One region of the Rhodopseudomonas boonkerdii genome, then DNA from elsewhere that is predicted to be linked to it. Evidence: riboswitches for the same ligand, from Rfam matches in the RefSeq annotation. Region 1 holds a riboswitch; the other holds the start of a gene.
What was found. Region 1 has a riboswitch for S-adenosylmethionine ahead of metX (homoserine O-acetyltransferase MetX). Riboswitches for the same ligand answer to the same signal wherever they lie in the genome.
Positions count from the first base shown of each region.

Region 2: another riboswitch for S-adenosylmethionine. It lies ahead of E0H22_RS03305 (O-succinylhomoserine sulfhydrylase); the one in region 1 lies ahead of metX (homoserine O-acetyltransferase MetX).

Region 1 is NZ_CP036537.1:5,184,067-5,187,472, forward strand. Features, by position in the region: gene metW (methionine biosynthesis protein MetW) at 1-464, opposite strand, end outside; gene metX (homoserine O-acetyltransferase MetX) at 461-1,669, opposite strand; SAM riboswitch at 1,751-1,830, opposite strand; gene E0H22_RS23835 (chorismate mutase) at 2,032-2,883, shown strand; gene hisC (histidinol-phosphate transaminase) at 2,910-3,406, shown strand, end outside.
Region 2 is NZ_CP036537.1:710,123-713,528, reverse strand. Features, by position in the region: gene E0H22_RS03310 (SGNH/GDSL hydrolase family protein) at 1-489, shown strand, start outside; gene E0H22_RS03305 (O-succinylhomoserine sulfhydrylase) at 630-1,811, opposite strand; SAM riboswitch at 1,895-1,974, opposite strand; gene E0H22_RS03300 (2'-deoxycytidine 5'-triphosphate deaminase) at 2,081-3,187, shown strand; gene E0H22_RS03295 (outer membrane protein) at 3,298-3,406, opposite strand, start outside.

The DNA.
Region 1 (3,406 bases):
AGGTTCTCGGTGCGCGGCATACGCCCGCCGACGAGCAATTGCAGCCGCATCCGCCAGAAGCCGAAATTCGGAAACGACACGATAGCGCGACGGCCGATGCGCAGGAGATTCTCCAGCACCACACGCGGCTGCCGCGTCGCCTGCAGCGTCTGCGACAGGATCACATAGTCGAAGGCATCGTCGGGATAGTTCACGAGGTCGGTGTCGGCATCGCCCTGCACCACCGCGAGCCCCTTGCCGACGCAGCGGTTGACGCCCTCGCGCGACAGCTCGATGCCACGTCCGTCGATACCCCGGCCTTCCAGCAGTTGCAGCAGATCGCCGTCGCCGCAGCCGACGTCGAGCACCTTCGCACCGGCCGGAATCATTTCGGCGACGAGCAGGTGATCGCCGCGATAGCTGTCGAGCGCGGGCGAAGCTGGACTAGCGAGCTTGATGTCGAGGCCTTGCTGATGGACGTTCATTTGTCGCGAGCCTCCACCGGCAGACCGCGGACGGCTGCAGCCGAATTCAGAAATGCATCGGCGATGTCGAGAAATTCCGGCACGTCGAGCAGAAAGGCGTCGTGGCCCTTGTCGGTCTCGATTTCGGCAAAGGACACGCGCACGCCGCCCGCATTGAGCGCATGCACGATGTCGCGCGACTCGGCGGTCGGGAAAAGCCAATCCGACGTAAACGACATCAGGCAGAAGCGCGTCTGCGTATCGCGGAAGGCTTCGGCGAGGTGCCCGTTATGGTCGGCGGCGATGTCGAAATAGTCCATCGCGCGCGTGAGATAGAGATACGAATTCGCATCGAAGCGCTCGACGAAGGACGAGCCCTGATAGCGCAGATAGCTCTCGACCTGGAAATCCGCGTCGAAAGAGAATGTCGGCAATTCGCGGTCCTGCATGCGGCGGCCGAATTTGCGATGCAGGGCGGCATCCGACAGATAAGTGATGTGCGCCGCCATGCGCGCGACGCCGAGGCCGCGATGCGGATGCGTGCCCTCCTCGAAATAGCGCCCGCCGCGCCAGTCGGGATCGGCCATCACGGCCTGACGGCCAAGCTCATGGAAGGCGATGTTTTGCGCCGAGTGCTTGGTCGCGCAGGCCACCGCCAGCGCCGAGAACACGCGCTCGGGATAAGCCGCGGTCCATTGCAGCGTCTGCATGCCGCCCATGGAGCCGCCGACCACGCAGAACAGTTGCGTGATGCCGAGGCGATCGATCAGCATGGTCTGCGCGCGCACCATGTCGGGAATGGTGATGACCGGAAAATCGAGGCCCCAGATCTTGCCGGTGGCCGGATTTATCGAGGCGGGTCCGGTCGAGCCCATACAGCCGCCGAGCACGTTGGAGCAGATGATGAAGTAGCGATCGGTGTCGAGCGCCTTGCCCGGCCCGACCATGGTGCCCCACCAGCCCGGCTTACCGGTGACGGGGTGGGTGTTGAAGACGTGCTGGTCGCCGGTCAGCGCGTGGCAGACCAGGATGGCGTTGGACTTGTCGGCATTCAGCGTGCCGTAGGTCTGGTAGGCGATCTGAAACGGGGCGAGGTCGATGCCGCAATCGAGCCGCAACGGCTCGTCGGGGCCGAATTTGGCGACCAGCGAGGTCGGATGATTGGCTTCCTGGGCGCGGTCCTCGGCATCCACCGAGACGCTCTTCAAGGGCTGGACACTGACCATCTCGATACCCGGCTCCCCTTCGGGAGTCCTCCCATCGAGACCGGGCATGAAAAACCCGGCCTGAACATACGGTTCGGCCGGGAGCGATCGTCCCCGGCCTGTTTAGCGAGTTGTTTAACGTGGCTGCAAGCCGGCCGGCTCAAATGACCACGGAGTAGGCAGGGATCGTAGTCCCAGCCTGGCCGATCGTCAATATAGGGATGGCATGGACGCTTTGCCCAAGGGCAGGCACTTGGAATAGCTGTCATGTTTTCTTTGCTTTCAGGCAGCGTCTTACCTAATCAGGGCCGTGCCCCAACGCCGCCATGCGCGTCAGGCATCTCCGGCGGGGCGCTCCCGCCTCATCGCCAAGGTCCGTTTTCATGTCGAAACTGCCCCCCGCCCCGCCGTCGCTGAACGAATTGCGCCAGGAGATCGACAGCATCGACGAGCAGGTGCATCGCCTCTTGATGTCGCGCGGCGACATCATCGACCGGCTGATCTCGGTGAAGCAGACCCAGGAGGTCGGCTCCGCGTTCCGACCGGCCCGCGAAGCCGACATGATGCGCCGCCTGGTGCAGCGCCATCGCGGAATCCTCCCCATCGACACCGTCGAGGGCATCTGGCGCGTCATCATCTCGACTTTCACTTACGTCCAGGCGCCGTTCTCGCTGCATGCGGATCTGTCACTCGGCGAGAGCGCGATGCGCGATTCCGCCCGCTTCCATTTCGGCTTCACGGTGCCCTATGTCTCGCATTTCAGCGCCGTCGCCGCCGTGGAAGCCGTGGCGAAATCCAAGGGCGATCTCGCGCTGGTCTCAGCCACCTCCGGCCAGACGCCGTGGTGGCACGAGCTGGAGCCCCAAGGCGCGCCAAAGATCATCGCCCGCCTGCCCTTCATCGAGCGTGCCGACCATCCGGCCGCGCTGCCGGTCTTCGTGGTGTCCCGCGTCGCCGACAGCGCCATGGTGACCGAGGTGGAATGCTGGAGCGTCCGCGTCTCCGGCTGGAACGCCGAGATCGCCCGCGCGCTGGCGCCGCTGGCCGACGTGGTGGTGGTGCCCGATACCGCCTTCGACGGCGCCTCGCTGCTGGTCTCCATCAGCGCGCCCTCGACCTTCGAGGGCATCAGGGCCGCCCTGATCGCAGCGGGGGCCTCGGTGCGGTCCTCCGCCCTCGTCGGCAGCCATGCAAGGCGCTATACGGTGCCCGCAGACGGCGCACCGAACGCCTGACCTTTCCAGAATACCGGAGCTACAAGATGTCCCGCCCCGTGCCGAAAGCCGGCATTCTCGATATCGCGCCCTACACGCCGGGCAAGACCCCTGTGCCGGAAGCCGGCCGCAAGGTGTTCAAGCTGTCGGCCAACGAAACGCCGTTCGGCCCCTCGCCGCACGCCACGGCGGCCTATACCGGCGCTGCGACGCATCTCGAGGATTATCCGGAAGGCACCTCGAAGGTGCTGCGCGAGGCCGTCGGCAAGCGCTACGGCCTCGATCCCAGCAGAATCATCTGCGGCGCAGGTTCGGACGAAATCCTGAACCTGATCGCGCACACCTATCTCGGCCCCGGCGACGAAGCGATCCACACCGAGCACGGCTTCCTGGTCTATCCCATCGCCACCAAGGGCAATGGCGCGACCAATGTCGTCGCCAAGGAAATCGAGTTCACCTGCAGCGTGGACGAGATCCTGAAATGCGTGACCGACAGGACCAAGCTGGTCTGGCTCGCCAACCCGAACAATCCGACCGGCACCTA
Region 2 (3,406 bases), 1.2 Mb from region 1:
GAGGACGCACCGGAAATGATGAAGCGGCTGCAGACTCAGGTGATCGACGTGAAGCCAGATCTGGTGATCTGGCAGGTCGGCACCAATGCGGTGCTCCGCAATCTCGATCCAGCCGAGACCGGCAAGATGATCGAGGATGGCGTCGGCCGCATTCAGGCCGCGGGCTCCGACGTGGTGCTGATCGATCCGCAATATTCGCCGGCCACAACGTCCAAGCCGGAAGGCACCAGCAAGATGCTGTCGCTGATGCACAAGGTAGCCGAACTGCGCAAGGTCGGCATTTTCCCGCGCTTTGAAGTGATGAAGGAATGGCACGAAGGCCAGCGGATGGCCTTTGACTCCTTCGTCATCGCCGACGGCCTGCACATGAACGATTGGGGCTACGCCTGCTTCGCGCAATTGCTTGGCGACAACATCATCAAGTCGGTCGGCACCATCCAGATGGGCACCAACGAGCCGCCGCAGCAGCAGGCCCAACGGCCGCTGTAAAGGCAGAATTTATCAGCCACCATTGCGAGCCCTGACGAATTGGCAAAGCCAGTTCGTTTGGGCGCAGCCATCCAGTCTTTCTTCGATCACCTAAAAACCGGATTGCTTCGTCGCTTCGCTCCTCGCAATGACAGCGAGAATTACGCCTTCGCCAGCGCTGCGTCGAAATCCTCGATCAGATCGTCACGATGCTCGAGACCCGCCGAGAAACGGATGAAGCCTTCCGTGATCCCGAGCTCCAGCCGCGCCTCCAGCGGCAGGCGCTGATGCGTTGTGGTCGCCGGATGCGTCACGAGGCTCTTCGCATCGCCGAGATTGTTCGAGATGCGCGCAACCTTCAGCGCATTGAGCACGCGGAACGCAGCTTCCTTGCCACCTTTCACCTCGAAGCCGATCAACGTCGAGCCCGCGCGCATCTGCTTCTTGACGGTCGCCGCCTGCGGATGATCCTCGCGGCCCGGATAGATCAGCCGCGACACTTTCGGGTGTTGAGCCAGCACGTCGGCGATCGCCGCCGCGGTTTGCGTCTGCCGCTCGACGCGGATCCCCAGCGTCTCCAGTCCCTTCACCAGCGTCCACGCATTGAACGGCGAAATCGACGGGCCGGTCTGGCGCAGATAGTTGTGAATGTGTTCGTCGATGAAATCCTTCGACGACAGGATGATGCCGCCGAGGCAGCGCCCCTGCCCGTCGATATGCTTCGTCGCCGAATACACGACCACATCGGCACCGAGCGCAAGCGGGCTCTGCCAGATCGGCGTCGCGAACACGTTGTCCACGATCAGCCGTGCGCCGCCAGCATGGGCGATCTCGGCGATGGCGCCGATGTCGAGCACGTCCAGTGTCGGATTGGTCGGACTTTCCAGGAACAGCGACTTGGTGTTCGGCCTCATCGCCTTCTGCCACTGATCGAGATCGAGACCGTCGACGAGCGTAAATTCGATGCCGTAGCGCGGCAGCAGTTCCTCGATCACGTAGCGACACGATCCAAACAGCGCCTTCGCGGCGACCACATGGTCTCCCTGGCGCAGCGGCGCAAGGATGGCGGTGGTGACGGCAGCCATGCCGGTGGCCGTGGCGCGCGCAGCTTCCGCACCCTCGAGGTCGATCATGCGATTCTCGAACATCGCAGTGTTCGGATTCGAAAAGCGCGAATAGATAAAGCCGGGATCTTCGCCCTTGAACCGCGCCTCGCAGGCTTCGGCGGTCTCGTAGATGAAGCCCTGGGTCAGAAAGAGGGCTTCCGAGGTCTCGTTATACTGCGAGCGCAGGGCGCTGGAATGAACGAGGCGGGTTTCGGGGCGATAGGACTTCACGGACATAGGACCTCCAACGTGCCTTACCAGCGGTAGGCACAAAAAAACCGGCCTGGACGGGCGTCCACAAGCCGGGTTCACATGCTGGAAGGGCATGATCCGCGGCCTGTTTAGCGACTTATTTTACGTGGCTGCAAGCCGGCCGGCCCAAATCACCACGGGATAACGGTGTTCCTATTCCCGCTTGCCCTTTCCGTCAAGGCGCGCTTGAGATAGCCGGTAAAGTTGCGATTTTTCAGGGTATTGTCCCGGAAAGCCGACCGAAGGACCTGACTGTGCCGTTCACCCTCGCCCCCGATGCCGATGGAATCCTGCCCGACAGCATGATCGAGGCAATGGCTGAGGCCGGGCTGATCCTGCCCGAATACGACTTCGTCGAAAGCCAGATCCAGCCCGCCAGCCTCGATCTCCGCCTCGGCCCGATTGCCTATCGCGTCCGTGCCAGCTTCCTGCCGGGGCCGAAGGTCACGGTCGCCGAGCGTATCGACGAACTCAAGCTGCATGAGATCGATCTGTCCGAAGGCGCGGTGCTTGAGACAAATTGCGTCTACATCGTGCCGCTGCTGGAAAGCCTCGCGCTGCCGCCGCATATCTTCGCATCTGCCAATCCGAAGAGCTCCACCGGCCGGCTCGACGTCTTCACCCGCGTCATCGCCGATGGCACGCGCCGCTTCGATGTGATCGGCGCGGGCTATCACGGCCCGCTCTATGCCGAGATCAGCCCCAAGACCTTCCCGGTGCTGCTGCGCGAAGGTTCGCGATTGTCACAGGTGCGCTTCCGCGTCGGTGATGCCGTGCTCGACACCGAGGCGCTGGAAGACCTGCATGCACAGGAGCCTCTGGTTGATATCGACGATGCCGATCTGACCAACGGCCTCGCGGTCTCCGTCGATCTCTCCGGCGAGAATGCTTCCGGCTTCGTCGGGTATCGCGCCAAGCGACACACCGGTGTGGTCGATGTGGATCGCCGCGGCGGCTATGCGGTGGAGGATTTCTGGGAGCCGATCCATGCGCGCCCGGATCGCACGCTGATCCTCGATCCCGGCGAGTTCTACATTCTCGCCTCCAAGGAAGCCGTGCAGGTGCCGCCGGACTACGCGGCGGAGATGGTGCCGTTCGATCCGCTGGTCGGCGAATTTCGCGTGCATTACGCCGGCTTCTTCGATCCCGGCTTCGGCCATGACGGCGCCGGCGGCAAGGGATCGCGCGCGGTGCTCGAAGTGCGTTCGCGCGAAGTACCGTTCATTCTCGAGCACGGCCAGATCGTCGGCCGCCTCGTCTATGAGCGCATGCTGGATCGGCCGGACTCACTCTACGGCCAGCGCATCGGCTCGAATTATCAGGGCCAGAACCTGAAACTGTCGAAGCACTTCAAGGTCTGAACCGCCAATGAAAAAAGGCCCGCATGGAAGTGCGGGCCAGGTTTTCCGGAGTCCAAGTCGATCATCAGAAGTCGCGACGCCAGTCGTAACCGGCGTCGCTTATCGCAAGCTTACTGAACGAAACCGCCGCCCAGATTGCCGAGGTTGAAGCGGTAGTTCAGACCGGCCTTGATCGAATGCTGGTCGTTCTTGAAGCTGCCGAAGCCGCCCGGCGCGATG